3 regions of the Citrobacter pasteurii genome follow, and region 3 is predicted to be linked to each of the others. Evidence: predicted binding sites of a transcription regulator. Region 3 holds the regulator's gene; each other region holds the start of a gene.
The links. Region 3 encodes Fur, which represses iron uptake genes when iron is present. Its sites were predicted from a motif close to ATAATAATGAGAACNACTATCAA; they were not measured.

Region 1 (10,775 bases), 760 kb from region 3:
CATGAAAAAGACGAAAATTGTTTGCACCATCGGTCCGAAAACCGAATCCGAAGAGATGTTAACCAAAATGCTGGACGCGGGCATGAACGTCATGCGTCTGAACTTCTCCCACGGTGATTACGCAGAACACGGTCAGCGCATCAAGAATTTGCGCAACGTCATGAGCAAAACCGGTAAAAAAGCCGCTATTCTGCTCGACACCAAAGGTCCGGAAATCCGTACCATTAAGCTGGAAGGCGGCAACGACGTTTCTCTGAAAGCGGGCCAGACTTTCACTTTCACTACCGACAAATCTGTTGTGGGCAACAACGAAATCGTTGCTGTTACCTATGAAGGCTTCACTAAAGACCTGTCTGTCGGCAACACCGTACTGGTTGATGATGGCCTGATTGGTATGGAAGTTACCGCTATCGAAGGTAACAAAGTTATCTGTAAAGTGCTGAACAACGGCGATCTTGGCGAAAACAAAGGCGTTAACCTGCCAGGCGTTTCCATTGCCCTGCCAGCACTGGCTGAAAAAGACAAGCAGGATCTGATCTTCGGTTGTGAGCAAGGTGTTGACTTCGTTGCGGCATCCTTTATCCGTAAACGTTCTGACGTCGTTGAAATCCGTGAGCACCTGAAAGCTCACGGCGGCGAAAACATCCAGATCATCTCCAAGATTGAAAACCAGGAAGGCCTGAACAACTTCGACGAAATCCTCGAAGCATCCGACGGCATCATGGTCGCTCGTGGCGACATGGGCGTTGAGATCCCGGTTGAAGAAGTTATCTTCGCGCAGAAGATGATCATCGAGAAATGTATCCGTGCACGTAAGGTCGTTATCACTGCGACCCAGATGCTGGATTCCATGATCAAAAACCCACGTCCGACCCGCGCTGAAGCCGGCGACGTTGCGAACGCCATCCTCGACGGCACCGATGCCGTTATGCTGTCTGGTGAGTCCGCGAAAGGCAAATACCCGCTGGAAGCTGTGACCATCATGGCCACCATCTGCGAACGTACCGACCGTGTGATGACCAGCCGTCTGGACTTCAACAACGACAGCCGCAAACTGCGCATCACCGAAGCCGTTTGCCGTGGCGCGGTTGAAACTGCAGAAAAACTGGATGCGCCGCTGATCGTCGTCGCAACTCAGGGCGGTAAATCTGCACGTGCTGTGCGTAAATACTTCCCGGATGCCACCATCCTGGCGCTGACCACCAATGAAACTACCGCGCGTCAGCTGGTGCTGAGCAAAGGCGTTGTTGCACAAGTTGTTAAAGAAATCAGCTCTACCGATGATTTCTACCGTCTGGGCAAAGAAGTTGCTCTGGAAAGCGGTCTGGCTCAGAAAGGCGACGTTGTAGTGATGGTTTCCGGCGCACTGGTTCCGAGCGGCACGACCAATACGGCATCTGTTCACGTGCTGTAATAATTCCATCGCGAATTAATTTGCTTAAAAAGCGCCCTTGCGGCGCTTTTTTTATTTTATCGATAGCCACAATTAATAAAAAATCAAATCGGATTTCACTATCCAATCCGAGATTATCTAAGATGAATCCGATGGAAGCTTTCTGTTTTCTCTCGGGTTTTTAGCTGTTTTTGCCCAATTCGATGCTTCTTTGAGCGAACGATCAAAAATAAGTGCATTCCCATCAAAAAAATATTCTCAACATAAAAAACTTTGTGTAATACTTGTAACGCTACATGGAGATTAACTCAATCTAGAGGGTATTAATAATGAATCGTACTAAACTGGTACTGGGCGCGGTAATCCTGGGTTCTACTCTGCTGGCAGGTTGCTCCAGCAATGCTAAAATCGATCAGCTGTCTTCTGACGTTCAGACTCTGAACGCTAAAGTTGACCAGCTGAGCAACGACGTGAACGCAATGCGTTCCGACGTTCAGGCTGCTAAAGATGACGCAGCTCGCGCTAACCAGCGTCTGGACAACGCAGCTACTAAATACCGTAAGTAATAGTATCTGTGTAATAGAAATGGCGCACATTGTGCGCCATTTTTTTTGCCCGTTATTTCCTTCCCTGTTACTGCGTTGTGCGCATCTGCACATCCTCCCCTGGCGCACCATTCTGCGCTGACTTCACATCTGGTCCGTTGGCAACAACAGGTGTCTGCCCGGCACTAACGGTCACGGGATAACCCGCACGGCGATACAGTGCTCTCTCAACCAGACTGTTATCGACGGCCTTATTCCCTTTGAACTGATTAAAACCTACCGGTAAAACATAGGGCATGGTCTGAACGTTTTGCTCCTCTTCCGGTGACAATGGCCTGTGCACCTCAACATAGCGCATACCATTTGGCTCGACGGCGTACTTTATCGGCTCGTTGATCACTCTGACAGGCGTACCTGGTCGCACCTGCTCGAACAACGCTTTGATATCCGGCGCGTTCATACGGATACAACCAGAGCTTACGCGCAGACCAACACTGTCGGGTGCGCTGGTGCCATGGATCAGGTATTCACCGTTTCCATGCGCCAGACGCAGTGCAAAGCGCCCTAACGGATTATTTGGCCCGGCTGGCACTACCGGCGGTAATGTGATGCCGCGCTCCAGCGAGCGTTTACGGATGCCCGGTGTAGGCGTCCAGGTCGGGTTGGGTATTTTCTGCCCAACCCGGGTTTCCATCACCGGCGTTTCCAGCCCCTGCAAACCGATACCAATCGGGAATACCTGAACACTATTTTCTCCCGGCGGGAAGTAATACAGACGCAGTTCCGCCAGATTCACAATAATGCCTTCGCGTGGCGCATCCGGTAGCAATAATTGCGAGGGAATAGTAATCAGCGTTCCGGGTTTAGGGACGGGGGCAATAGTGTTATTGGCTTCAAGGATCAGCATGGCAGCGGTGTCAAAACGCCGGGCTATCGCCTGGAGATTCTTATCACCTTCCTGCACGGTGTAGGTTTGATTGTGCCCCACAAGACGGCTATTCGCCGGAGGCAACGGATAATCGACCGCCCATGCGGCCTGAATAGCGCTGTAAGCGCCGATTAGCATTAACGTAATAACAGACGCGCGTTTCATACTCACTCACCCCCCTGGCGTTCTTGCCGGACGGCGGCGAGCGCCCGATCCGGCCTACGAGTCACTGCGTTGTTCTACACGAACGCTTTCAGGTCGGTCTGAAAGTTGACGTGTTTTATCAGTTTAGCTAAGAGTTGCGGCTTTGGCGCGAATAGCCCGAATCATCGCCTCCAGCCCCTGTGAACGTGAAGGGGTGAGATGCTGTGCGAGCGCCATTTTTTCGAACCACTGACGCACATCAAAATTCACAATATCCTGAGCCGTCATCCGGTCATACAAAATGAAGACGATGGCGATAAGTCCTTTCACAATTGCCGCATCACTGTCGCCCTGTAATTCAATAATACCTTCAGCATTCTGCCGCATAACAATCCATACCTGACTTTGACATCCCTGAATGCTATTTTCCGGGCAGCGATCGTCGGCATTTAATTCCGGCAGGCGCTGACCCAGTTCAATGATGTACAGGTATTTCTCTTCCCAATTAGCGCAACGCAGAAAATTACGCAATAGTTTTTCTTTATCCGGTAGCGCAGCCATAATGCCTCCCTGTTATCCCAGCAAGTGATGAATACGCTTGAGTCCCGTCACCAGGCGATCCACTTCTTCATGGGAGTTATACATGGCAATAGAAGCCCGGCACATCGCGGGAACGTGATAATAAGCCATCAACGGCATAGCGCAGTGATGCCCCGTACGCACAGCAATTCCATAGTTATCAAGAAAGCTACCGACGTCATACGCGTGATGTTTGCCGAGGTTAAAGGCGATCACGCCTAAACGGTTTTCCGGGCCGTAGATTGTTAAATCCGGCACATCCGCCAACTGTTCCAATGCATAACGCATCATGAACTGCTCATATTCACTGATTTCTGCCAGCCCGAGCGCTGAAACATATTCAATAGCCGCACCGAGCCCAATAATGCCCCCGGTGTTTGGCGTTCCGGCTTCAAAACGCCAGGGGGCTTTAGCCCACGTCGTTCCCTGGCTCAGACTGACGGTTGCTATCATCGAGCCACCGCCTTCCCACGGTGGCATTTCCTGCAGCAGCGACTCTCTGGCATACAGCACGCCAATACCGGTGGGTCCATAGAGCTTGTGCCCGGAGAAGACATAAAAGTCGCAATCCAGTGCCTGCACATCCACCTGATGATGCATAACCGCCTGTGCGCCATCTACCAGCACTTTTGCGCCGTACTGATGCGCCAGCGCGATCATCTCCGGCAGCGGGTTTTCCGTGCCCAGCACGTTAGATACGTGGGTAATCGCCAGCAGTTGCGTGCGATCATCAAACAGCGTCGGCAGCGTTTCCAGTTGCAACGTCCCGTCGGCATTGAGCGGAATAACGCGCAGTTCAGCCCCGACGCGGGCACACAGCATCTGCCAGGGCACTATGTTGGCATGGTGCTCCATTTCGCTGATGATGATGTTATCGCCAGCCCGCACATTGCTGTTGCCCCAGCTGTTCGCCACCAGGTTGATCCCTTCCGTGGTGCCGCGGACAAACACCAGCTCTTCAGCGGAGCGGGCGTTAATAAACAGCGAGGCGAGCTTGCGCACATTCTCCATTTTTTCCGTGGCCTGAGCGCTCAGCGTATGGATCCCACGGTGGACCGCCGCATAGCCGTGACGGTAAAACTCGGCTTCAGCATCAATCACCTGATTGGGTTTTTGCGCGCTCGCCGCGCTGTCCAGATACGCCAACGGTAAACCATTCACTTCACGCGTCAGAACCGGAAAATCGGCCCGCACTTTTTCAATGGGAAATGTCATGCTACGCCTCCCGGCAGACGTTGGGCTATCCGCGCCAGTACCTGTTGTTTCAGCGTTTCATCGCTCAGGGCTTCCGTCAGCTCAGCGGCAAACGCGTAGAGAATCATCTGTTGGGCATCCTGCTGACCAATCCCACGCGAACGCAGATAGAACATCTGTTCATCGTCGATCCGCCCTACCGTCGCCCCGTGGCTGCATTTCACGTCATCAGCGTAGATTTCCAGTTGCGGCCTGGTATCCACTTCTGCCAGTTTACCGAGCAGTAGATTATTGTTCGTCATCTGACCATCAGTTTTAATGGCATGCTGCGCCACGTTAATCAGGCCATTAAACACCGCCCGGCCTTTATCGCTGACAATCGTTTTATGTAACTGGCGGCTGTTGCAATACCCCTTATTGTGTTCAAGCCAGGTTCGGGTATCGCAAACTTCATTTTTCACCGGCATCGCCAGGCTGTTAAGGCGCAGCGTGCTGTTCTCCCCATTAAGCTGGGTACTGGTGTTATGGCGTAATACCGCACCACCGAGTAAGAAGCTGTAGCTCACCGCCGTCGCATCTGCCCCTACCTGGATATCGTTATGCGCGAAATGGTGGCTAACCGGATTCTCAAACGCCAGTTTGATATGGCGCAAATGGGCATTTACCGCCACGTTCATGGTTAAACGTGCGCCGGTGAAATGACGAAGCTCGCTAAGGCTGACATAGTGTTCAATAACGGTGGCTTCTGCGCCTTCCGCCAGCTCCAGATGGTGGCGATAGTGCGCCGTGTTCACCTCATCGCCCGCCAGCCCCTGGGTAATGTGCAGCAGCAGCAGCGGTTTCGCGGGGCGCTGGTTACGCTTCACCTGAATGTGCGTGACGCTACGCGACAGGCTTTCGGTCAGGTGCAGAAAGACTTCCGGTTGGATGGCGGCCGGTAGCGTCTGACGCGCATCATCAACGGTAATGTCAAAGCCGCTGCCGTCCATGCGGTCGCTCAGCGTCGGGCAGAACTGCCCGTCGACAAATACCAGTCGTATGGCATCAATTGCCGGCGCCAACGCTTCACACTGGGCTGACGTTATCTCAGCGACATGACTGACAAACTGGCTGTTGGTTAAACCCTCCAGCGGCGTGTATTTCCAGTCCTCATGTTTACGCGTCGGCAACCCCAGCCGCAACATCTGTTGCAGGTGTTGTTGCGCATGCTGTGAGCGACGCTCACCCTGCGCTTCAAACAGATGATGCCACTGTTGGAGCACGTTACTGCTGTTCACTAAGCCAGCCATACCCTTGCTCCTCCAGCTGTTTAACCAGCGTAAAATCACCGGACTTCACAATGCGCCCCTGGTAGAGAACGTGGACGTAATCGGGTTTGATATAGTCGAGGATTCGCTGGTAGTGGGTGACAATAACAAACGAACGCTTTCCGTCACGCAATGCGTTCACGCCATCTGCCACGATTTTCAGCGCGTCGATATCCAGCCCGGAGTCCGACTCATCCAGAATGCACAACTGAGGCTCCAGCACCGCCATTTGCAAAATGTCATTACGCTTTTTCTCACCGCCGGAGAAACCGACGTTGACCGAACGCGTGAGTAAATCTGCCGGCATCTTCAGCAACGCAATTTTTTCTTCCATCAGATCCTGGAAGTCAAACCTGTCCAGCGATTCTTCGCCACGGTAGCTGCGCACGGCATTCAGTGCCGTTTGCAGGAAAAACTGGTTACTGACGCCGGGAATTTCTACCGGATACTGAAATGCCATGAAGATGCCTTCACCGGCACGGTCTTCCGGTGACAGTTCCAGCAAGTTCTTACCGTTAAATTCAACCGTCCCGCCAGTGACTGCATAATCTTCTCGTCCGGCGAGTGTCGCAGACAACGTGCTTTTCCCGGAACCGTTCGGCCCCATAATGGCGTGTACTTCCCCGGGGCGAATCTCAAGACTCAGCCCACGCAGGATCGCCTTCTCTTCCACACTGACCTGTAAATCTTTAATGCTTAACATGTGCTTTCCTTAAATTTTAGCCGACGCTGTGTTCAAGACTTATGGCGAGAAGTTTTTGCGCTTCCACGGCAAATTCCAGCGGCAGCTCAGAGAACACGTCTTTACAGAAGCCATTGACGATCATTGAAATAGCATCTTCTTCGCTGATGCCACGTTGCAGGCAGTAGAACAGTTGGTCTTCACCAATGCGCGAGGTCGTCGCTTCATGTTCAAGCTGAGCGCTGTTGTTACGGCACTCAACATACGGGAAGGTATGTGCCCCACAGTCCGCACCAATCAGCATTGAGTCACATTGGGTATAGTTGCGGGCGTTAGTGGCGGTAGGCATAATTTTCACTAAGCCGCGATAGCTATTCTGGCTATGTCCGGCGGAAATCCCTTTCGAGATAATGGTCGATTTGGTGTTTTTGCCGATGTGGATCATCTTGGTGCCGGTATCGGCCTGCTGGTGCCCGCTGGTCAGCGCAACGGAGTAGAATTCGCCGATCGAATTATCACCGCGCAGAATACAGCTCGGGTATTTCCAGGTAATGGCTGAACCGGTCTCTGACTGCGTCCATGACATTTTGCTGTTTTCGCCTTCGCACAGCGCACGTTTAGTCACAAAATTCAGGATGCCGCCGGTATTGCCATCGCCGGGGAACCAGTTTTGTACCGTTGAATACTTCACCTCAGCATCTTTATGGATGATCACCTCAACCACCGCCGCATGCAGCTGGTAACTGTCACGTACCGGCGCCGAACAACCTTCGATATAGCTGACGTAACTCCCCTCATCCGCCACCAGAATCGTGCGTTCAAACTGTCCGGTTTTTTCTGCATTGATACGGAAATAGGTCGACAGTTCCATTGGGCAACGCACACCCTTCGGCACATAAATAAACGTGCCGTCCGATGCCACCGCCGCATTCAGCGCGGCAAAGAAATTGTCATTCCCCGGGACGACGGTACCGAGGTATTTTTTTACCAGTTCTGGATGATCGTGGATGGCCTCGCCGAACGAGCAGAAAATAATACCCTGTTCCGCCAGCTTATCGCGGTAGGTCGTCGCGACTGACACCGAATCGAAAATGGCATCCACCGCCACTTCTTTGCCTTCACGGACCGGCACGCCAAGCTGCTCGAACGCGTCTTCAACCTCTTTGCTTAAAAACGCATTCGCGCCCGTTTGTTGCACTGCTCCCGGCTCAGAGGCACAGGTTTCATCACAGTTGCCGCAAGAAGGTGCAGAGTAATAGCTGTAATCCTGGTAGTTCAGTTTGTCATAGTGCGCTTTTAGCCAGTGTGGTTCTTCCATCGTCAGCCACGCGTTAAACGCATTCAGACGGAACGCCAGCATCCAGTCGGGTTCATTTCGTTTTGCCGAAATTGCCCGTACAACCTCTTCGTTGATCCCTTTCGCCAGTTCATCGGTTTTGAGTTGGGTAAAGAACCCCTCTTTGTAATTGAGGTGCCCGCCAGCCCAGGTGTTGACATCGTCAGTTGCTTCAGTGTTACGAGACATAGTACCGCCTATACCCCAAAGCTTTCGCCACAGCCGCATTCGTTCTGGGCTTTCGGGTTATGAAATTTAAATAACTGATTTAATCCTTCACGCACGAAATCGACTTCAGTTCCATCGATAAACGGCATCGCCTGTAACGGGACATAAAGTCTGGCGCCCTCTGTTTCAAAGAGCAGATCGTCTTTCTCAGGTTGCTTGACGGTGTCCAGCACATAGCCAAATCCCGCGCACCCGGTTTGTTTCACGCCTAGCCTCACGCCCAACATATCGGGTTGCCTTGCCACCAGTTCACGGATATGCGCCGCTGCCGCAGGCGTTAACGTCAGCCCGCGCCACGCAAAATCGTTGGGATTGAATGTTCCTGAATGCAATTCCATAGGGTTACCTCGAGTCATTAGCTTTCAAGCTATAACACCATGTTAGTGATAATGATTATCACTTCAACCCCTCAACAGCAGGGGCATTCGGGTTAACCGCCATTTTTGACGACTTTTATTAAGCATAGACCCTGCGGCGAGGGTTAACAGGGATGGATTTTTTTATTCAATACATTGATTAATAATAGATTATGAATGTGTAATCGTTCCGGCAGGTCAAATGCCAAAAGATGTATAGATAATGTCTATTTAAGGGATAGGTGGGGATGACTACGGGGAGCAATGCGGTTCAAAACGCATGTGGGCCATAAAAAACCCTTAAGTCTGCTTGCTATGCTGGCAGACTTAAGGGTTCCGACCCCATCCGGCGCTTATCTCCGGCACTCACAATGGCTTAGCTCTTGAAGGGGCGATAAGAAGAATCTCATACACTGAAAAATTTTTTTTAACACAAATTGCGCTTTGACTATTTTATAAACACGCTCAATCACATCGTTAGCACTGTGTCTTATTCAGTGTATCCAGCAACAGTCGCAACCCCGCAGGCTGGTGATCGCGGGAAAGATATAAACCATAAATCGGCAGGCGTTTAGGCTGTAGTTGGGGTAGAAGTCGTATTAATCTCCCCTGCGCCAGCCCTTCTCTCGCCTCCTGCTCAGGAACCAACGCAATCCCCATCCCCGCCAGGGCGGATTCACATAGCAGTGACGAGATACCGGCGCTTAAATTACCTTTAATGGCCACAGTGACGGCTTGCCCTTGCGCATCCAGAAAATGCCATGACTTTCCGGCGAACCCGCTGTAATAAAGGCAATTATGCTGCGCAAGATCGTCGACGTTTTTTGGGATGCCATGCTGGTTAAGATAATCCACGGAGGCACATAACACCGATTCACAATCCCCTAAGCGCCGGGCAATCGTTCCGGGTTCGGGATTTTCCGTGATGCGGATCGCCACATCGATACGCTCCCCAACCAGGCTTACCGGTTGATTGTTGATCTCAACTTCAATGCGGAGTTCAGGATAGCGAGCAAGAAATGCGGGCAGCACCGGTGCCAGAATATGTATGGCAGTAAAATGTGCACACGCCACCCGTAGCGTACCCGATGGGGTTTGCGCGAGCCCGGCGGCACCAATATCTCGCGAAAGCTGTGCCAGGGTGCGGGTTTTCAGCAATGCCTCTTCGCCGGCAGGCGTGATTGTCAACCGTCGTGACGAACGATGGATAAGCCGCGCCCCGGTCCACTTTTCCATCTCATCCAGATAGCGACTGACCATCGGTCGGGAAAGCCCGAGCGCACGCGCGGCGGCACTCAAACTGCCTAAATCACAGATATGGTTAAAAACTGTTGCCGCCATGACTCTGTCCATTGCATCCCATCCGATCGTTTTATGAAACTCAGCATGTCCTGATATGGGAATTCTAACAGATCCGAATTTCCTTAAAATACGGGAACGATCAAAAGACAATATCCTGCACAAGGTTCCCCGTTATGAAAATCAATACACTGGCTATGCTGTTACCCCTGTTTGCCTCTTCGGCATTTGCCGCTCCGCTACAGCTGGATGTCTACAATCCGCAGGAAAAGGCTATTTTCCCGGTCTCTTCGACGCTGGTGTCCGGCCCGAAAGAAGCGATTTTGTTTGACGCCCAATTCAGCACCAAAGACGGTGAAAAACTGGTGCAACGGATTCGCTCCAGCGGTAAGACGCTGAAAGCCATTGTGATCACGTCTGGCGATCCGGATTTCTATTTTGGCCTTGAGCCACTCGTCAAAGCCTTCCCCGGCGTCAACGTGCTGGCTACGCCGCAGGTGGTAGACCATATCCGCGCCACCAAAGAGGCCAAGCTGCAGTTCTGGGGCCCGCAAATGAAGGACGGCGCGCCAACATCGCTCACCGTTCCGCAGGCCACCACGCAAACACAATTTACGGTTGATGGCGAAACGCTGGAATTACGCCATCCTAATGACTATGCGGCGTATGTCTGGATCCCGGCGAATCGGGCCATTATTGGCGGCACAGGCGTGGCTTCCGGTATACACGTCTGGACGGCAGATACTCAGTCTGCAGAACAGCGTAGTGCATGGCGTAACGTACT
Region 2 (10,775 bases), 1.8 Mb from region 3:
CGCCAGCTTTCAGGCCTTTAGGGGCCAGAATGTAACGGCGTTCACCGTCTTTGTACAGAACCAGCGCGATGTTCGCGGAGCGGTTCGGATCGTACTCAAGACGTTCAACAACTGCCGGGATACCGTCTTTGTTGCGTTTGAAGTCAACAATACGATAAGCCTGCTTGTGACCACCACCGATGTGACGAGTGGTGATGCGGCCATTGTTGTTACGACCACCGGATTTGCTGTTTTTTTCAACCAGCGGAGCAAAAGGTTTGCCCTTGTGCAGCTCTGGGTTGACCACTTTAACAACGTGGCGACGACCCGGAGATGTCGGTTTACATTTAACAACTGCCATTGTATTACTCCTCCGACTTACTCAGCGCCGCCGACGAAGTCCAGATTCTGGCCTTCCTTCAGGGTGACGTAAGCTTTTTTCCAGTCGCTACGACGACCGATACGCTGTCCGTGACGTTTAACTTTCCCTTTAACTACCAGGGTGTTAACGACTTCGACTTCGACTTCAAACAGTTTCTGCACAGCAGCTTTGATTTCTGCTTTAGTCGCGTCTTTAGCAACTTTGAGAACGATGGTGTTAGTTTTTTCCATCGCAGTAGACGCTTTTTCAGAAACGTGCGGTGCGCGCAGCACTTTCAGCAGACGTTCTTCACGAATCATGCCAGCATCTCCTCAACTTGCTTAACAGCATCAGCAGTCATTACGACTTTGTCGAAGGCGATCAGGCTAACCGGGTCGATACCCGTTGCATCGCGAACGTCAACCTTGTGCAGGTTACGTGCTGCGAGGAACAGATTTTCGTCCAGCTCACCGGTGATGATCAGCACATCTTCCAGAGCCATGTCTTTCAGTTTCTGTGCCAGCAGCTTAGTTTTAGGCGCTTCAACAGAGAATGATTCGACAACGATCAGACGATCCTGACGTACCAGTTCGGACAGAATGCTTTTCAGCGCGCCGCGGTACATCTTTTTGTTAACTTTTTGACTGTGGTCCTGTGGACGAGCAGCGAAGGTCACGCCACCTGAACGCCAGATCGGGCTCTTGATAGAACCTGAACGCGCACGGCCGGTACCTTTCTGGCGCCACGGCTTTTTGCCTGAACCAGTTACTTCAGCACGAGTCTTCTGAGCACGAGTACCCTGACGAGCACCAGCTGCATAAGCAACAACAACCTGGTGAACCAGCGCTTCGTTGAAATCACGACCGAAGGTAGTTTCGGAAACAGTCAGCGCGCTCTGCGCGTCTTTCAATACTAATTCCATTGCTATCCCCTTACGCCTTCACAGCTGGTTTAACGATCAGGTCGCAACCGGTCGCACCCGGAACACCACCTTTAACCAGCAGCAGGTTGCGCTCAGCGTCAACACGTACTACGTCCAGGCTCTGAACGGTTACACGTTCGTTGCCCAGCTGACCTGCCATTTTCTTGCCTTTGAACACTTTGCCCGGAGTCTGGTTCTGACCGATAGAACCCGGAACGCGGTGAGACAAGGAGTTACCGTGAGTAGCGTCCTGGGTACGGAAGTTCCAGCGCTTAACGGTACCAGCGAAACCTTTACCTTTAGAGGTACCGGTTACGTCAACTTTTTTAACGTCAGCAAACAGTTCAACGCTAATGTTCTGACCAACGGTGTATTCTTCACCATCTGCCAGACGGAACTCCCACAGGCCACGGCCAGCTTCTACGCCAGCTTTAGCAAAGTGGCCAGCTTCCGGCTTAGTTACGCGGTTAGCTTTTTTAGCACCGGTGGTAACCTGAACAGCGCGATAGCCATCGTTAGCCAGATCTTTAACCTGAGTAACGCGGTTTGCTTCAACTTCGATAACGGTTACTGGGATAGATACGCCATCTTCAGTGAAGATGCGGGTCATACCCACTTTTTTACCGACTAAACCAATCATTGTATCAACCTCTCAATCGCTCGATGACCTGATTAACCCAGGCTGATCTGCACGTCTACACCGGCAGCCAGGTCCAGACGCATCAGAGCATCAACGGTTTTTTCAGTTGGCTCAACGATGTCAACCAGACGCTTGTGAGTACGAATCTCGTACTGATCACGCGCGTCTTTGTTAACGTGCGGGGAGATCAGAACGGTGAAACGCTCTTTGCGGGTCGGCAGCGGGATCGGACCACGAACCTGCGCACCAGTGCGCTTGGCAGTCTCGACGATTTCCGCGGTTGATTGATCGATCAGACGATGATCAAACGCTTTCAAACGGATACGGATTCTTTGGTTCTGCATGAGACCAGAGCTCCAATTATTTTATAGACGAAATAGTTACTCCTCAAACCCATTACGATTGATGGGAGAGTGTAACCGTTCTTACAGAGTTCCCCAATTGGGAACATTGTCAGATAGTCAAATCGACTATCAGTGGTCCTGATTGAACCAGCCGTCAATTAAGACAAGCCCGCGCATTATACGTAAATCTCAGCCTGACGCAAGTGCCGTGTAGAAATTAATCACTCTTACGCAGATGCGAGTGCTGTTCCACTCTGATTGTATTCACTTTCACGCGGCGAAAATTCTCTGGAAAGACGTCAGCAAAATGGATATTCGGGCATTGTGCAGCTAGCGCGACTTGCCTGAGAGTTACATCTTTCTCGCACCGGATTGAGACATGAATACTGAACTTCCCTTTTTGCTGATTTATATCTCTCTATCCGGACTGCTTGGGGTTCAGGATTTGCGTACTGGGCTATTGCCCGACAAATTCACCTGCCCTCTTCTCTGGAGTGGTCTTCTTTTTCATCAATGTTGCAACCCCACACAGTTGTCCGATGCACTTTGGGGTGCCATTGCAGGGTATGGTGTATTTTCTCTCTTCTATTGGGGATACCGCCTGGCATGGCACCAGGAAGGATTAGGCTATGGGGACGTAAAATTTCTCGCCGCACTTGGCGCGTGGCATCGATGGGACTCATTACCTCTGTTGATCTTACTTGCCGCCGGACTGGCTTGCTGCATAACAGGCGTAGCATTTATGACGCATGGAAAAAAGAAATTAAAAAACCCGCTGCCTTTTGGGCCATATCTGGCGGCTGCGGGTTTTGTTGTTGGCTGGCTAAATCTGATACAGGGAGGTTAGTCGCTGACCTTAATTTGCGATTGCAGATAGTTTTGCAATCCAAGTTTTCCAATCAGATCCAACTCCGTTTCGAGCCAATCGATATGCCCTTCTTCTTCAGTCAGGATCTCAATCATCATGTCCCGACTAACATAGTCATGAACGCTATCGGCATAAGCAATGGCTTCGCGTAAATCTTTCGCACCATCAAGCTCGAGTCGAAGATCGGATTGCAGCATCTCTTCAACATCTTCACCAATCCCCAACTTACCTAGATCTTGTAAGTTTGGAAGACCTTCTAAGAATAAAATACGCTCAATATATTTATCCGCGTGTTTCATCTCATCTATTGATTCATGGTACTCAACATCATTGAGGCGAGTCAGTCCCCAGTTTTTAAACATACGGGCATGGAGAAAATACTGGTTGATTGCGACAAGCTCATTTCCCAATAGTTTATTGAGATAATTTATGATTTTAACATCACCTTTCATTTTATAGTCCCTCCGCTTCCACTCTTAGAGCGTAGATGGGGCTACAGGGATGTCAAAAAAAAGAGTGTGACTTAGGCGATCTCTTTAAATTCTGGCATTTGAGTTAATTCATCCTGCATGACTTCACGCGCAGCACGAATGCACTTACCACATTGATTTCCAACAGGAATAAACTTACGTAATTGCTGAAAGGACTGAGGATGAAACTGGCGAACAGCCTGGCGAATTTTTTTATCACTTATCGCATTACACAAACAAACGTACATGATCGCTCCCGTTCAATTTCTGCGCAAAGTGTAAATGAGAATAGTTATGATTACAATAGCACAACGCTATTTACGCGATGGAAGAATGAACAAAAAATGCGAACAAATATGACAACGGTTAAATCACAGGTAGCAAAAAGGGCGCCTAAGCGCCCTTTTTAAGCTCAAAGCTAATTAAGCAATAATTAGCTCATTACTTTAGCAACAACGCCCGCGCCAACGGTACGGCCGCCTTCACGGATTGCGAAACGCAGACCGTCATCCATCGCGATCGGGTGGATCAGGGTAACAACCATTTTGATGTTGTCGCCCGGCATTACCATCTCTACGCCTTCCGGCAGTTCAATGGTACCTGTCACGTCAGTAGTACGGAAGTAGAACTGCGGACGGTAGCCTTTGAAGAACGGAGTATGACGGCCGCCTTCGTCTTTGGACAGAATGTACACTTCAGATTCGAACTTGGTGTGCGGCTTGATAGAGCCCGGCTTAGCCAGTACCTGACCACGTTCGATTTCTTCACGTTTGATACCACGCAGCAGAACACCAACGTTCTCACCAGCACGGCCTTCGTCCAGCAGTTTGCGGAACATTTCAACGCCAGTACAGGTAGACTTGGCAGTCTCTTTGATACCAACGATTTCAACTTCTTCACCAACTTTGATGATACCGCGCTCTACACGACCGGTAACAACGGTACCACGACCGGAGATGGAGAATACGTCTTCGATTGGCAGCAGGAACGGCTTATCGATAGCACGTTCTGGTTCCGGGATGTAAGAATCCAGGAAGCCAGCCAGTTCGATGATTTTCGCTTCCCACTCTGCTTCGCCTTCCAGCGCTTTCAGAGCAGAACCACGAACGATCGGCGTGTCATCGCCCGGGAAATCGTACTGAGACAGAAGTTCACGAACTTCCATTTCTACCAGTTCCAGCAGCTCTTCGTCATCAACCATGTCGCATTTGTTCAGGAACACGATGATGTACGGAACGCCTACCTGACGACCCAGCAGGATGTGCTCACGAGTCTGCGGCATCGGGCCGTCAGTCGCAGCAACAACCAGGATCGCGCCGTCCATCTGCGCAGCACCGGTGATCATGTTTTTAACATAGTCGGCGTGGCCCGGGCAGTCTACGTGCGCGTAGTGGCGAGTCGGGGTGTCATATTCAACGTGAGAAGTGTTGATGGTGATACCACGAGCTTTTTCTTCCGGAGCGTTATCGATCTGGTCGAAAGCACGAGCAGCACCGCCGTAGGTTTTAGCCAGTACGGTGGTGATTGCAGCGGTCAGGGTAGTTTTACCGTGGTCAACGTGGCCGATGGTGCCGACGTTAACGTGCGGTTTTGTACGTTCAAATTTTTCTTTAGACACGGCTATATTCCTTACTATAGTGCTCTCCCCTGTGGAGAGAGCACGGGACTTAGGTTTTAATCCTGTGGCTTATTTACCACGGGCTTCAATAACGGCCTGAGCAACGTTGTTCGGCGCATCGTCGTACTTCAGGAACTCCATGGAGTAAGAAGCACGGCCTTTGGTCAGAGAACGCAGTTGGGTTGCATATCCGAACATTTCAGACAGCGGAACTTCAGCGTGGATAACAACGCCAGTGACGTTGGATTCCTGACCACGAAGCATACCACGACGGCGGCTCAAGTCACCGATAACGTCACCAGTGTTCTCTTCCGGAGTCTCTACTTCAACCTTCATGATAGGTTCAAGCAGAACTGGTTTCGCTTTCTTAAAGCCATCTTTGAAGGCGATAGAAGCGGCCAGTTTAAACGCCAGCTCAGAGGAGTCAACGTCATGGTAAGAACCGAAGTGCAGACGCACGCCCAGATCAACAACCGGGTAACCAGCCAGCGGGCCAGATTTCAGCTGTTCCTGGATGCCTTTATCAACGGCCGGGATGTATTCGCCAGGAATTACACCACCTTTGATGTCGTTGATGAACTCGTAGCCTTTCGGGTTTGAACCCGGCTCCAGCGGGTACATGTCGATAACAACATGACCGTACTGACCGCGACCACCAGACTGCTTAGCGTGTTTACCTTCGATATCGGTAACTTTCGCACGAATCGCTTCGCGGTAAGCAACCTGAGGTTTACCGACGTTCGCTTCAACGTTGAATTCACGCTTCATACGGTCAACGATGATGTCGAGGTGCAGCTCACCCATACCGGCGATAATGGTCTGGTTAGATTCTTCGTCAGTCCATACACGGAAAGACGGGTCTTCTTTAGCCAGACGGCCCAGAGCCAGACCCATTTTTTCCTGGTCAGCTTTGGTTTTCGGTTCAACTGCGATGGAGATTACCGGTTCAGGGAATTCCATACGTTCCAGAATGATCGGGTGATCCGGGTCACACAGAGTGTCACCAGTGGTCACGTCTTTCAGACCGATTGCAGCCGCGATATCGCCCGCGCGAACTTCTTTGATCTCTTCACGTTTGTTGGCGTGCATCTGAACGATACGGCCAAAACGCTCACGTGCAGTTTTGACGGAGTTCAGGATGGTGTCACCGGAGTTAACCACACCAGAGTACACACGGAAGAAGGTCAGGTTACCCACGAACGGGTCGGTAGCGATTTTGAATGCCAGAGCAGCGAACGGCTCGTCATCGCTAGCATGACGCTCAGCAGGAGTATCTTTACCGTCGTCCAGAATACCGTTGATCGCAGGTACGTCGACTGGGGATGGCAGGTAATCAATTACCGCATCCAGCATCGCCTGAACACCTTTGTTCTTGAACGCAGAACCACAGGTTACCAGGATGATTTCATTGTTCAGAACACGCTGACGCAGAGCTTTTTTGATCTCTTCTTCAGTCAGTTCTTCACCACCCAGGTATTTCTCCATCAGCTCTTCTGAAGCTTCCGCAGCGGACTCGATCAGGTTCTGGTGCCATTCTTCAGCCAGTTCCTGCATGTCAGCCGGGATATCTTCATAAGTGAAGGTTACGCCTGCATCTTCTTCGTTCCAGTTGATGGCTTTCATTTTCACCAGGTCAACAACACCGGTGAACGCTTCTTCAGCGCCAATTGCCAGCTGCAGCGGAACAGGGTTCGCGCCCAGACGGGTTTTGATCTGACCAACAACTTTCAGGAAGTTCGCACCCATACGGTCCATTTTGTTAACGAACGCAATGCGCGGAACTTTATATTTGTTTGCCTGACGCCATACGGTTTCAGACTGAGGCTGAACACCACCAACTGCGCAGTAAACCATTACTGCACCATCAAGCACACGCATGGAACGTTCTACTTCGATTGTGAAGTCAACGTGCCCCGGGGTGTCGATGATGTTTACGCGATGCGGTTCGTACTGCTTAGCCATACCAGACCAGAATGCAGTAGTCGCTGCGGAGGTGATAGTAATACCACGCTCCTGCTCCTGCTCCATCCAGTCCATGGTGGCTGCGCCGTCATGAACTTCACCGATTTTATGGTTTACACCGGTGTAGAACAGAATACGTTCGGTAGTAGTGGTTTTACCGGCGTCGATGTGCGCACTGATACCGATGTTACGGTAGCGCGCGATGGGTGTTGTACGAGCCATTTGATTCCTCGTTTATCTTTTAGGCGTTCAATTTAAGTAGCCCAAAGCGGGCTGCTTACTAGAAGCGCCCGCCTGGTGACTAAAACTCCGAAGGGATTACCAACGGTAGTGTGCGAACGCCTTGTTGGCTTCTGCCATACGGTGAACGTCTTCACGTTTCTTAACTGCAGTACCTTTGTTTTCTGCAGCATCAGAAAGTTCGTTCGCCAGGCGCAGAGCCATGGATTTATCACCGCGTTTACGAGCAGCTTCAACGATCCAACGCATTGCCAGGGCATTACGACGGACCGGACGGACTTCAACTGGTACCTGATAAGTAGAACCACCAACGCGGCGAGACTTAACTTCGACAGTCGGGCGCACGTTTTCGAGAGCTACTTCGAAAGCTTCCAGTTCGTTTTTACCAGAACGCTGAGCCAGGGTCTCCAGCGCGCTGTATACGATAGTTTCGGCAGTAGATTTTTTACCATCTACCATCAGGATATTTACAAATTTAGCCAGCAGTTCTGATCCGAACTTCGGATCCGGCAGAATTTTACGCTGACCAATGACGCGACGACGTGGCATGGAAATACTCCGTTGTTAATTCAGGATTGTCCAAAACTCTAAGAGTTTAGTTTGACATTAATATAAAACGTTTGGCCTTACTTAACGGAGAACCATTAAGCCTTAGGACGTTTCACGCCATACTTGGAGCGTGATTGCTTACGGTCTTTAACGCCGGAGCAGTCAAGCGCACCACGAACGGTGTGGTAACGAACACCCGGGAGGTCTTTTACACGACCGCCACGGATCAGGATCACGGAGTGCTCCTGCAGGTTGTGACCTTCACCACCGATGTAGGAAGTCACTTCAAAACCGTTAGTCAGACGAACACGGCAAACTTTACGCAGTGCGGAGTTCGGTTTTTTAGGAGTGGTAGTATATACACGAGTACATACGCCACGTTTCTGCGGGCATGCTTCCAGCGCAGGCACGTTGCTTTTTGCAACTTTGCGTGCACGTGGTTTGCGTACCAGCTGGTTAACTGTTGCCATTAAATAGCTCCTGGTTTTAGCTTTTGCTTCGTAAACACGTAATAAAACGACCTCATACAATATGAGGACGCAGAATTTTAGGTCGGTGTCGAAAAGGTGTCAAGAAATATACAACGATCCCACAATTACCAGGTCATCTGGCTGAGATGCTTCACCGTAAGTCTGACGAAGTCAGTATAGCCAACCCTGACGACACTGTCTGAAATTTGACCACCCAACCCGCGAGCTTTAATGTCTTCTTCCAGTACATAGACCTTAATGGAGGCATTTTTCAGACTTTCAAGGAAACGACTGCCTTCTATTGCTGCAGTGACGCCATCCTGAAGCAGTAAAAGCTCGTCATCTTCAGCGATCAGACGCAGGAGGGAGGAGAAGTCGGTTAGCCACGCAGAGCGATGTAAAATATGCAGCATGAGAGCCTCAAAACCTCAAAATGACGTCATAGTTGCCAAGCTCACGCCGCAAATCTTCCGGTTCGAGCGCCGTCGCATCAACCACAAAATTCGCCCCCTCTGCCAGGCCTCGCTCACGCAATGAGGCCGCACAAAGCCAGCATTGTTCTATATCGTACAATCCTAACAGTTTGAAAGTAGCAATATAGTCTCGCGCCAGAACGACATCCGGCTGCTGACCCTGGAGGATTTGGAAAACGCCATCGCCGATGAAAAATACGCCGAGATCATCCGTTAAAGCCGATGTCGCCAGTAAGGCATCTAACCCTTCGCGGCCGGATGCGCTACCGTGCGGCACAGTAGAAAAAACAAAGGCAACTCGTTTCATTAAAACTGCACCACGCGATCGCACGTCAGGGATGCTTCAGCCAGCGATCCAAGACCGCTGAGAGTAAATCCTGATTGTAAATTAGCACCAGACAACCCTAGCCGTGTTGCCTCAGTCTCATCAACAACACCACGCCGCAAGGCTGCCGCAACGCAGATATTCAGCGCCACGCCATGCTGTTGGTAAAGCTTTTGCCAGGCTCGTACTAAATCAAATTCATCACTGGCGGGCGATGTCAGAACGTTCGCGTTATACACGCCCTCACGATAAAAGAAGACGCTACACAACTCGTGTCCTTCTTCGAGTAGCGCATGCGCAAATTGCAATGCGCTACTCGCTTGCTGTGTGCCGTAGGCGGGCCCGGTTACCATGATGGCAAAACGCATTACTTATCTTGCCCCTGGAAATCACCGCTTTTGAACTGGCGAATATAGAGGTAAACCGTGTGCTTAGAGATGTTCAGACGATCGGCGACCTGATTGATCGCATCTTTAATATCGAAGATCCCTTTCTCATACAGGTTCAGGACAATCTGACGATTTTTGGCATTGTTGGAGACATTACGATCGGCGTTCACTTCTTCAATGGTGAACTCCAGCGTCTGCGTCACCAGATCTTCGACTGAGGACGCGAAGTTCACAGCTGATCCCACTTCCGGGGTCTCTGGCGGGATAAAGGTATTCATTATCTGCGAGAAAGGAACATCAAGGTTCATGTTGATGCACAGCAGACCAATCACGCGATGCTCACGGTTGCGAATAGCAATCGTCACCGACTTCATCAAGACACCGCTTTTCGCGCGTGTGAAATAACACTTCGACACGCTGCTATCCGCACCCGTCATATCATGCAGCATACGCAACGCAAGGTCGGTAATCGGCGAGCCAATTTTACGGCCCGTGTGTTCACCGTTAGCGATGCGAATGGCCGAGCATTTCAAATCCTGCAAAGAGTGCAATACGATTTCACAATGGGAACCAATGAGCATCGCCAACCCGTCCACTACCGCTTCATAGGATTTAAGGATATCGAAGTCGGTTTGATCGAAAGGACGTTGATCCAGTAAATCTAGCTCACTGGTTTCGTTGGTTAAAAGCGACCTGGACATGGAAAAAAGCACTCCTTTTCAGGAGCCTGTCGTTATGTTGTCAGGGCAGGCTCATCACTATTATAGGGGCATCTAAAGTAATACAGCGCACAAGGCGCTTTCCAGTATTAATTATATCCTGTCGATAATAAAAAACCGCCGCCCTGTGGGCGGCGGTTTCTGTTAGCTTATTTTTTGCTGCTGTCTGCAGCTTTATCTGCCGGCGCAGCATCTGGCTGCGCGTCAGCTTTCGGTGCCGGTTTGATATCTAACAGTTCAACATCAAAGACCAGCGTAGAGTTGGCCGGAATGCCCGGAACGCCGGTTTTGCCGTAAGCCAGATCCGGTGGGATAACCAGCTGGATTTTGCCGCCTTTCTTGATGTTTTTCAGGCCCTCAGTCCAGCCCGGGATTACACCGTCAAGACGGAAAGAGAGCGGCTCACCACGGGTGTAAGAGTTATCAAACTCTTTACCATCGATCAG
Region 3 (10,775 bases):
CGTCAGACCCGCTTTCTGGATTGCCGCCATATCAACGATATCTGCCAGCCCTTCCACGAAGGGTTGAACCAGGTCTTGTTCTTTAACATGACCGGACGCCAGCGCGGCATCCAGCGGAATACGCTTCACGCCTTGCAGACCGTCAGCCAACAGTGCATTAGCCCTGTCTTCTACGACTTTGGTGACGTTGGTATCTGCCGGGCCACCGTTTGGCGGATTGTATTTAATGCCGCCGTCTTCCGGCGGGTTGTGGGACGGCGTGATCACAATGCCATCAGCCAGCGAACCGCCTTTTTTATTGTGGACCAGGATAGCATTCGACACGGCAGGGGTTGGTGTAAAGCCGTTATTTTCCTGCACGATGACATCAACACCGTTCGCTGCCAGCACTTCCAACACAGAGATAAATGCCGGTTCAGACAACGCGTGGGTATCCTTGCCCACATAGCACGGGCCAGTAATCCCGTTTTTCGCACGTTCTTCGGCAATCGCCTGAGCGATAGCCAGAATATGCGGCTCATTAAAACTATGACGACCCGCACTACCGCGATGCCCGGATGTACCGAACTTCACCGCGTGCTCCGCATTCCCTGCCGTCGGTTTTAGTACATAGTATTGCGCCGTTAACTGGGCGACATTAATCAAATCACTCTGTTGTGCAGGTTGACCTGCACGGTTGTGGATTGCCATTGCCTGGTCCCTCTAATGCAAGGATTAAATTGTTCCGCAAACCTTTTCAATCAACTCCGCGGGGAATTGCATTGACTGCATGATGTGTTCAACCATGCTGCATTTACGGCCGGTATTGGTATTGGTGATCACCCAATATGGCGTGCCTGGCACGTGCTTCGGTTTGGTTTGATTACCATTTTTCAACAGCGTCTGTTCATCCGCTGCAAAATAAACGCGCGTACGTCCGTGCAACGATTCCGTTGCTTCGGCGAACGCGTTGTGATCCAGTGAATAGAGTGTAGACAGCACCAGCATAAAGCGATTCACTGCTTTTTTCTGTTCCGCATATTCATCGGAAAGCAGCAGTTCACGCATGGCGCGCACTTTGTCTTTCGCGGGGTTGACCGGCTTGGCTTCCACGACAGGTTGCACGGCGCGGACCTCTTTTACTACCGGAGAGACAGGCTGTGATGCGGCGGAAAACTTCAACATACGCCGTAAAATGTCGGATGCGCTCTCGCCAATATGCTTGGTGTGGCTGGCAATATAGCTATAGAGTTCATCATCAACTTCAATCGTTTTCATCTTAATCCAGTGCAATGTTTGGCTGAATACAAGTTGTCAGGACTTTACACGCTGTAGTGTAAAGGCAAATCCTAACAGCGGATAGCGTCAAGCCTGGTGACCAGCAAAACTCGGAGTAACCGTAGTTATTGCAGCCATGTGGCAGAATGGTCAACATGATACCCTAACCCGTCAGTGTGAAAAAAAGAACTTTGCCATGAAATTGAATATCCGAGCGCAATCTGCGCAAAACCCGCACAATAATTCTCCCATCGTCCTGGTTCACGGCCTGTTTGGCAGTCTGGATAACCTCGGGATCCTGGCACGCGATCTGGTGGCCGATCACGACATCATCCAGGTTGATATGCGAAATCATGGCCTCTCCCCTCGTTCACCGGAGATGAATTATCCGGCCATGGCGCAAGATCTGCTGGATACGCTGGACGATCGGCAGATTGAAAAAGCGATCTTTATTGGACACTCGATGGGCGGTAAAGCCGTTATGGCGCTGACTGCGCTGGCTCCTGAACGTGTCGCACGGCTGGTCGCCATCGACATTGCTCCCGTTGACTACCATGTTCGCCGCCACGATGAGATTTTTGCTGCCATTAACGCAGTCACCGACGCGCAATCCTCTTCGCGCCAGCAGGCGGCGAGCGTTATGCGTCAGCACCTGCAAGAAGAAGGCGTGATCCAGTTTCTGCTGAAATCCTTTGTTGACGGCGAGTGGCGCTTTAATGTTCCCGTGCTGTGGGATCAATATCCTCATATCGTCGGTTGGGAGACCATTCCGGCGTGGGAACACCCGGCGCTGTTTATCCCGGGTGGCAATTCACCCTATGTTACCGAAGCGTATCGTGACCAACTGCTGGCGCAATTCCCGCAGGCCCGGGCGCACGTTATAGCCGGCGCGGGGCATTGGGTGCATGCAGAAAAACCGGAGGCGGTGCTGCGCGCCATCCGTCGTTATCTGAGCGAGCAGGTTAACTGATTAAAAACTCAGCGTCCGCGCGTGATTACGCGCGTGGGCGTTGGCGCGCCTCTCCTGCTGATGTATTATGGCGCGCTATCCATCCGGGCGGACGCCTGGCTGATTGTTTCCCCGAAGTCACCAAGATCATGGCCAAAGAACAAACGGACCGTACGACATTAGATCTGTTCGCGCAGGAGCGTCGCCCGGGACGACCCAAAACCAATCCGCTTTCGCGTGATGAACAGTTACGTATTAATAAACGTAATCAGCTTAAACGCGACAAAGTTCGCGGGCTTAAGCGTGTCGAACTGAAACTGAACGCCGATGCCGTTGACGCTCTGAACGAGCTGGCCGAGGCGCGCAACATGAGTCGCAGTGAACTCATCGAAGAGATGCTGATGAACCAACTCACCGCGTTGCGCGGTCAGGCTTAGTCTGAATTTCTGCTCCATACCCTAAATAATTCGAGTTGCAGGAAGGCGGTGACGCAGCGAATCTCCAGGAGCGTACATAAGTACGTGACTGGGGTGAGCGAGGAAAGCCAACGCACCTGAAACTTGAAGTATGACGGGTATAAATCATAAATCGTGTAGCACAGAGTGCAGTCCTGCGTGTTTGCTGTTTCCGCATGCCGGACTGTTCTGCTATGATTGCCCTTATCCGTGGGCAATGCGCCACCACCATTTCAATAAGTTTCAAGAGGTTATTTTACTCATGGCAATCACTGGCATCTTTTTCGGCAGCGACACCGGTAATACCGAAAATATCGCAAAAATGATTCAAAAACAGCTTGGTAAAGACGTAGCCGATGTTCATGACATTGCAAAAAGCAGCAAAGAAGACCTGGAAGGGTATGACATTCTGTTGCTCGGCATCCCAACCTGGTACTACGGTGAAGCGCAGTGCGACTGGGACGACTTCTTCCCTACTCTCGAAGACATTGATTTTAACGGTAAACTGGTGGCATTGTTCGGCTGTGGCGACCAGGAAGATTACGCAGAATATTTCTGTGATGCGTTAGGCACCATCCGCGACATCATCGAGCCGCGCGGCGCCACCATCGTCGGCCACTGGCCAACGGCGGGTTACCATTTCGAAGCGTCCAAAGGTCTGGCAGATGACGACCACTTTGTCGGTCTGGCTATCGATGAAGATCGCCAGCCGGAACTGACCGCTGAACGCGTAGAAAAATGGGTTAAGCAGATCGCTGAAGAGCTGCACCTCGACGAAATCATCAATGCCTGATTTCGTGCGGCGTAGATATTCATCTGCGCCGCATCAATAGATAAAACCAATCAAAATAATTGCTACAAATTTGTAACTTTTTCGTCTGACCCTGTACAATGGCTGGATGCCAATCGGGTGTTGCACAGTGTGTTTGTCGGCGATACCACGTTTTGATTAACAATTTATGCCAGAGACTTGCAGTTTTCATTTAGCCATGGCAGTTCTATAATGAATCGCATTATCTCAAGTGCAATTTCTGTCACTTCTGTTAATGAAGTGAATCGTTTAGCTACAGGACAGATTCCGCATGACTGACAACAATACCGCATTAAAGAAAGCTGGCCTGAAAGTAACGCTTCCTCGTTTAAAAATTCTGGAAGTTCTTCAGGAACCGGATAACCATCACGTCAGTGCGGAAGACTTATACAAACGCCTGATCGATATGGGTGAAGAAATTGGTCTGGCGACCGTGTATCGCGTGCTGAACCAGTTTGATGATGCCGGTATCGTGACCCGCCATAATTTTGAAGGTGGTAAATCCGTCTTCGAACTGACTCAACAGCATCATCACGATCACCTCATTTGCCTCGACTGCGGCAAAGTGGTCGAGTTCAGCGATGATTCCATCGAAGCGCGCCAGCGTGAGATTGCGGCTAAACATGGTATTCGTTTAACCAACCATAGCCTGTATCTTTACGGTCACTGCGCCGAAGGTGATTGCCGCGAAGATGAGCACGCGCACGACGGCAAGTAATGTAATGCTTTCTGAAAAGCCAACCATCCGGTTGGCTTTTTTATGCGCGTTATCAGTACGTTTCCCCTTCCCTCCACTCTTGTGTTGCTTTAATGTAAAAATCAATTGTCCCTTCCGGAGAGTCGAAATGGAACTTCGCCAGCTACGTTATTTTGTGCGCATTGTCGAAACCGGCAGCATGGGTAGCGCGGCGCTCGATCTCAATATTGGGGTTTCGGCACTCAGCCAGCAGATGTCGCGTCTGGAAAACGAACTTGCTATTCGCCTGCTGCAACGCACCTCGCGCGGCGTGACGCCCACCAGCGCCGGGCTGGCATTTTACGCCCAGGCGCAGCTGGCGCTCCGTCACGCAGACGATGCGATCCTCGCCGCACGGGAGGCCAGACTTTCCGGGCACGTCAGCGTTGGCATGGCCCCCAGTACCGCTTCCGTTCTCGGCATGCCTTTCATCAACGCCATGCGAGAAACCTATAGTGATGTCCGCCTGCATGTAGTGGAAAGCCTCTCTGGCAACCTGGAGCGAATGATTAATACCCGCCAGATTGATCTGGCGGTGGTATTTCAAAAAGAAAAGATCCTACGCTGGAGCGCCAGACCGATTCTCGAAGAACGGCTATTTTTAATTGGTACTCATGCCCTACTGGCTGATATTACCGATGACAATATTGCCCCAGCCCAATTGGCACGTATGCCATTGATCATGCCCAGCCCTGGCCACGGTCTGCGCGGCAGGCTGGAAGCGATTTGTCAGGAACACGCGCTACGCATTGAGATCGCCACAGAAATTGACGGCCTGACGCTACTGATGCACGCCGTTCGCAGCGGAATTGGAGCAACACTTCAGCCCGGTGCGGCAATTTCCCATCTCGATAAAGAGACGCTAAGAGTGATCGGCATCCATAATCCAATACTGAGTCGCCCCAACTTTTTGGTCAGCCTTTCTGACGATGAACTCACCCCAGCAGGTCTCGCTGCCCGTGTGGTACTAACCAAAGTAATGCATCAACTGGTGGAATCTGGACACTGGCCAGGTGCGATTCTTTACAATAATTAAAGGGCTGTTTAGCATCACGTCATAGCGTCCCCACAACTTACTCGTATACATTTTAATTACAAACTTAACAATTGGTTAAGTGGTAATAGTGGTAATGGAGTATGCGATGGTTGATGTTCTGGTGATTGGCGGCGGCAATGCTGCACTATGTGCCGCCTTAACCGCCCGGGAGCAAGGCGCTTCGGTACTGCTGCTTGAGGCGGCTCCGCGTGAATGGCGCGGAGGAAATTCCCAACACACGCGTAATTTACGCTGTATGCATGATGCGCCACAGGATGTCCTGGTGGAAAGCTATCCTGAAGAGGAGTATTGGCAGGATCTCTGGCGTGTAACAGAAGGTAATACCAACGAAGCACTGGCACGGCTGGTGATCCGTACCTCTTCCCAATGCCGCGACTGGATGCGCCAGCACGGCGTGAATTTTCAACCTCCTCTCTCTGGCGCTTTGCATGTCGCGCGAACCAACGCCTTTTTTATGGGCGGCGGGAAAGCCCTCGTGAATGCCTATTATCGCAGCGCAGAAAAGTTAGGCGTGCAAATCCGCTATAACACCCCGGTACAGGCACTTGAACTGCATAACGGCGAGTTCGTGGCGGCGCTGGCGGGCAAAGAGCGTATTACAGCGAAATCCTGCGTGCTTGCCGCTGGCGGGTTTGAATCAAACCGCGAATGGCTGCGTGAAGCCTGGGGGGAAAATGACCGCGGCGAGTGGCCTGCGGATAACTTCCTGATTCGCGGCACGCGCTTTAATCAGGGGGTATTGCTCAAATTTATGATCGACGCAGGGGCAGACATCATCGGCGCCCCCTCCCAGTCACACTGTGTAGCCATTGACGCCAGAGCACCATTATATGACGGCGGAATTTGCACCCGCGTGGACTGTGTCTCTCTGGGCATCGTAGTGAACCGCGATGCAGAACGATTTTATGATGAAGGAGAGGATTTCTGGCCCAAACGCTACGCCATCTGGGGACGTCTGGTCGCCCACCAGCCCGGACAAATTGGTTACTCCATTATCGACAGTAAAGCGATCGGTCACTTCATGCCCCCGGTTTTTCCTGGTGCACAGGCCAAGACGTTAGCAGAGCTGGCACGCCAGTTGGGGCTGGATACTGAGCGCTTTACCCATACTGTCATGCAGTACAACAGCGCCTGCCGGCCAGGCCGCTTTGACCACACCACTCTGGATAACTGTGCAACACAAAATCTGACACCGGCAAAAACACATTGGGCGCGACCGCTGGATACGCCACCTTACTATGGCTATGCCTTACGTCCGGGGATCACCTTCACCTACCTGGGGTTAAAGGTGAATGAACACGCCGCGGTGCATTTTGCCGGGCTTCCAAGTCGCAATCTGTTCGTCGCCGGAGAGATGATGGCGGGCAACGTGCTGGGAAAAGGCTACACCGCAGGCGTAGGCATGTCGATCGGCACCACTTTTGGCCGCATTGCCGGAAAAGAAGCCGCACTGGCAGCGCGTGAGGAGGCTCATCATGAAACAGCTTGAGCAATTAATTATTGAAGCGAAAATGCTTACCGAGCCGGAAGCAGAAGTTGAGCGTGTGATGCAAGTCTGCAACGCCTGTCGCTATTGCGAGGGTTTTTGCGCCGTGTTCCCGGCGATGACTCAGCGTCTGGAATTCGGTAAAGCGGATATCAACTATCTGGCGAACCTGTGCCATAACTGCGGCGCCTGCCTGCACGCGTGTCAATACGCACCGCCCCATGAGTTTGCCATCAACGTGCCGAAGGCGATGGCGGAAGTCCGGCTGGAAACCTATCAACACTATACGCAACCCGCCGCCTTTGGCGCGCTTTATCGCCGGGCTGGCATGACCGTAACGCTGTCGCTGGTTTTCGGTCTGCTCCTGTTTTTACTGCTCGCCATGGGGTTAAAAGGCTCGTTACTCCATCCTCCGCTGGCCGGAGATTTCTACCAAATTTTCCCGCATAACCTGCTGGCCTGGATGTTTGGTTCGGTATTTATTCTGGCGATAGGTCTGCTGATGGCGGGCGTTATCCGCTTCTGGCGCGAGATTTCTCCGGGGATGCCGCGTTCCGTCGAAATTGCTGAAGCCTCACACAATGCGCTGACACTAAAGTATCTCGATGGTGGGCACGGTAAAGGGTGTAACGAAGCGGATGATGCCTTCACCCTGATGCGCCGCCGCTTCCATCACTTCACCTTCTACGGTTTTATGCTCTGCTTTGCCGCCACCGTGGTGGCGACGGGCTATCACTATTTCGCAGGTATAGAAGCACCCTATCCGTTCTTCAGCGCTCCGGTCATGCTGGGCACGTTGGGTGGCATTGGCCTGGTTGTCGGCCCGGCTGGTTTGTTATGGCTGAACATTAAGCGCTCACCGCTACATGGCGACGCACGGCAAAAGCCAATGGATCGCGGTTTTATTTTACTGCTGCTGCTGACCAGTCTGACCGGTTTAGCGCTGCTGGCGGGAAGAGACACGTCATGGATGGCTATTTTGCTCGCCATTCACCTCGGCGTGGTCATGGCGCTCTTTCTGACCATTCCTTACGGAAAATTTGCCCATGGATTTTACCGTTGTGCGGCATTACTCAAGTGGGCAATTGAAAAACGACGCTAAAATGCAAACGGGCGAAGAAATCTCTCCGCCCGTTGTTGTTCATACCACGTTTTATTTCGCCGTATTATTACTGCGAATTTCCTGCCAGACCTTATCACAATCGGCCTTAACGGATTGATCGTTACCCGTACGCGTTGCCTGGATACACTGTTGGTAATCCAGTACGCGCACGCTTTCTTCATTCGCAAACTGCTGGTGCTGTTTTTCTTTCTTCAGCACATTCAACACGCTTTGGCAGGCTTCGATTTTCTCCGGCGAGCCCTGCGCGGTATTGATACACGCGCTATAGGCTTCTTTAAGACGGCTATCTTCTTTCGGCGCGGGTGATTGCGCGCAAGCAACCAGCCCTGATGCCATGACGGCGATGAGTATCAGCTTTTTCATAACACGCTCCTCAACAAAACGGCAGGCTTGCGGCCTGCCGCTGTCGGCATTAGAAGATGGTGAACGGCGCAATAACGATGAATTTCACGTCGCGCTCATCCTGGAAGATGTTGCCGTAACCACCGCCCCAGCTCGGAATATCTGAATGGTTGTCGTACTGGGTGAAGTGCAGTTTAAACATAGTGCCCTTCGCACGGCCGTCCTGCAGGGTATAGACCGCATCCAGGCTGTAAGACGACTCTTCGATAGTACGATTTTTGTCGTAGTACGCATCCGGGTTGAGCTGCCAGGTAGCCGGTTTAGCATCCCACGCGTAAACGTATGATGCCCCCACAGCCCAGCCAGGCAGGTTCCAGTTCTTCAGGTCATACATCGCGCCGAAGAACACGGCCTTTTCGCCGTTGGCGTTGAAGTCAGAGCGGTTATCCCACCAAACGTCCAGACGACCGTTTGAAGACGCATAGGTCGGGGTCATACGCTGCAGGAAGTAGCCCTGCTGCCCGTCAGCTTTAACCCAGGTCCCTTCCAGTCGCAGATCAACCACTTCCGCTACTTTATAACCGAAGGTCAGCGCCTGCAGCCAGGCCGTGCCGTCATAAATATCGTTCACGGTGCGATCGTCAACTTTGTCACGTGCGCCGTAGAATTGATAGCTGGTAGTAAACGGGTTACCGCCTAAATCGAATTTGTAGCTGGCTTTGGCGAAGTACTGATCGACGTAGCCTTCAGACTGACCAAATGCCGCTTCCAGCAACAGGTTATTTTTGAAGTCATATTTCGCGCCGATTGAATGCAGGTAATCAACGCTGGTCTTTTTATCAGCCTGATAGAATTTATCGACTTCGGTGTGCCACGGCGCTTTATATTCGTTAGCCCACATATAGGAGAAGCTCAGCGCACCCGCATCGCCATAATCGAAGTTGGCACCGGCTTCAGCACCCTGATAGGTACCAGGCATAAAGCTCCAGTGTGGTGCCAGCAGAGTTTGTCCGGTCGGCTGAATATAACCCGCGCGTGCCCAGGTTGGGCCAAATTTGAATTTGGCTGCCGCTTTATACAGGCTAATCCCGCTCTTATCGCCGGAGTAATCTTCGTCATAGCCTTTATTTTTTGAAGAGAATGCGATTTCGTTTGGATGGCCGCTTTCGCTACTTTCGTTCATTTCAATAGCAGTGAATGCTGCGATATCAATACCAAACATATCGGCCGCATAACCGGACTGGAAGTCGAGGTTAGCGTTCCAGGTGGAGTGAGAAAGGTTGGTTTTGTATTTGTCGTGATCGGTCACATCTTTACGGTCACGCTCACGCTGCCAGTAATAGATGCCGCCGGTTAAGGTCGAGTCATCAATAAAACCTTCGGCGTGAACCTGGGGAGCGACAACAAAACCCGACATTGCTGTGATACCGGCGATAGCCAGCGCCAGCGTACTACGTTTGCCACTAAACGTACGCATATGTTAATCCTCTTTGACGTATAAAATGCTGCCGATAAAAGCGGACAGCGAAAAAGCAAAAATTAAAAAAAGTAGCACTGAGAAAACCTCATTGACTACAATGAATAGACTATTTTTCGCGACGCGAATTATCAATCTCTTTCTGTAACGAGTATGTAATAGTATGAGCAACCGCACATATTTGATTGCTTTCTGTTACATTTTCATCGACAGATAAAAAAGCGTTGAAAAATTGAAAAAATTGCTTGTTTTCCATGAGGATGAAATCGGTTTCAGCCTATTTCATATTGAGGTAGGTTATTTAAACGTAAAAATATTCAGCCATTCCATTATTACAGACATGTAATTAATTCGCTCCGCAAACGGAGCCTGGCGTACGGTTTTTTTGCGAAAAAAACGCCGCATGAATGCGGCGTTTAGACTGGATGCGTAGCGACTTATTCGCCGACTTTAGCCCACGTGTCGCGCAGACCAACGGTGCGGTTAAACACCAGCTTGTCTGCTGTTGCATAGCGGCTGTCGAGGCAGAAGTACCCTTCACGCTCGAACTGGAACGCTTTGCCTGCAACCGCAGCCTGCAGCGACGGCTCACCGTAACCGTGCTTAATCACCAGCGACTCTGGGTTAATGACGGACAGGAAGTCTTCCGCCGCGCCAGGGTTTGGTACGCTAAACAGGCGATCGTAAAGACGGATTTCAATCGGCAGCGCATGGGACGCGCTCACCCAGTGAATAACGCCTTTAACTTTACGACCATCGGCCGGATCTTTGCTCAGGGTATCGGCATCATAGGTGCAGAAAATGGTGGTGATATTCCCTTGTGCATCTTTCTCGACACGTTCAGCTTTGATCACGTAAGCATTACGCAGACGCACTTCTTTGCCCATCACCAGACGCTTGTACTGCTTGTTCGCTTCTTCGCGGAAGTCTGCCCTGTCGATCCAGATTTCACCGCTAAACGGCACTTCACGGCTGCCCATTTCCGGTTTGTTCGGATGGTTAGGCATGGTGACCAGTTCGCTTTCGCCCTGCGGGTAGTTTTCGATAATCAGTTTCACCGGATCGATAACTGCCATCGCGCG

Region 1: the regulator Fur is predicted to act here: its motif matches at 8,714-8,736, upstream of sufA (Fe-S cluster assembly scaffold SufA).
Region 2: the regulator Fur is predicted to act here: its motif matches at 3,867-3,889, upstream of bfd (bacterioferritin-associated ferredoxin).

Annotation. Positions count from the first base shown of each region.
Region 1 is NZ_CP077262.1:3,022,466-3,033,240, forward strand. It holds gene pykF (pyruvate kinase PykF) at 2-1,414, shown strand; gene lpp (murein lipoprotein Lpp) at 1,723-1,959, shown strand; gene ldtE (L,D-transpeptidase LdtE) at 2,027-3,031, opposite strand; gene sufE (cysteine desulfuration protein SufE) at 3,155-3,571, opposite strand; gene sufS (cysteine desulfurase SufS) at 3,584-4,804, opposite strand; gene sufD (Fe-S cluster assembly protein SufD) at 4,801-6,072, opposite strand; gene sufC (Fe-S cluster assembly ATPase SufC) at 6,047-6,793, opposite strand; gene sufB (Fe-S cluster assembly protein SufB) at 6,810-8,297, opposite strand; gene sufA (Fe-S cluster assembly scaffold SufA) at 8,306-8,674, opposite strand; gene I6L54_RS14810 (LysR family transcriptional regulator) at 9,170-10,045, opposite strand; gene I6L54_RS14815 (Vmh family MBL fold metallo-hydrolase) at 10,168-10,775, shown strand, end outside.
Region 2 is NZ_CP077262.1:670,679-681,453, reverse strand. It holds gene rplB (50S ribosomal protein L2) at 1-340, opposite strand, end outside; gene rplW (50S ribosomal protein L23) at 358-660, opposite strand; gene rplD (50S ribosomal protein L4) at 657-1,262, opposite strand; gene rplC (50S ribosomal protein L3) at 1,273-1,902, opposite strand; gene rpsJ (30S ribosomal protein S10) at 1,935-2,246, opposite strand; gene I6L54_RS03270 (prepilin peptidase) at 2,626-3,093, shown strand; gene bfr (bacterioferritin) at 3,090-3,566, opposite strand; gene bfd (bacterioferritin-associated ferredoxin) at 3,638-3,832, opposite strand; gene tuf (elongation factor Tu) at 4,018-5,202, opposite strand; gene fusA (elongation factor G) at 5,272-7,386, opposite strand; gene rpsG (30S ribosomal protein S7) at 7,483-7,953, opposite strand; gene rpsL (30S ribosomal protein S12) at 8,049-8,423, opposite strand; gene tusB (sulfurtransferase complex subunit TusB) at 8,549-8,836, opposite strand; gene tusC (sulfurtransferase complex subunit TusC) at 8,844-9,203, opposite strand; gene tusD (sulfurtransferase complex subunit TusD) at 9,203-9,589, opposite strand; gene I6L54_RS03220 (helix-turn-helix transcriptional regulator) at 9,589-10,311, opposite strand; gene fkpA (FKBP-type peptidyl-prolyl cis-trans isomerase) at 10,479-10,775, opposite strand, start outside.
Region 3 is NZ_CP077262.1:3,783,367-3,794,141, forward strand. It holds gene pgm (phosphoglucomutase (alpha-D-glucose-1,6-bisphosphate-dependent)) at 1-690, opposite strand, end outside; gene seqA (replication initiation negative regulator SeqA) at 715-1,257, opposite strand; gene ybfF (esterase) at 1,454-2,227, shown strand; gene ybfE (LexA regulated protein) at 2,356-2,643, shown strand; gene fldA (flavodoxin FldA) at 2,924-3,454, shown strand; gene I6L54_RS18450 (ryhB-regulated fur leader peptide) at 3,665-3,751, shown strand; gene fur (ferric iron uptake transcriptional regulator) at 3,744-4,190, shown strand; gene tcuR (tricarballylate utilization LysR family transcriptional regulator TcuR) at 4,318-5,244, shown strand; gene tcuA (FAD-dependent tricarballylate dehydrogenase TcuA) at 5,351-6,754, shown strand; gene tcuB (tricarballylate utilization 4Fe-4S protein TcuB) at 6,741-7,853, shown strand; gene I6L54_RS18475 (ChiQ/YbfN family lipoprotein) at 7,905-8,237, opposite strand; gene chiP (chitoporin ChiP) at 8,287-9,693, opposite strand; gene glnS (glutamine--tRNA ligase) at 10,131-10,775, opposite strand, start outside.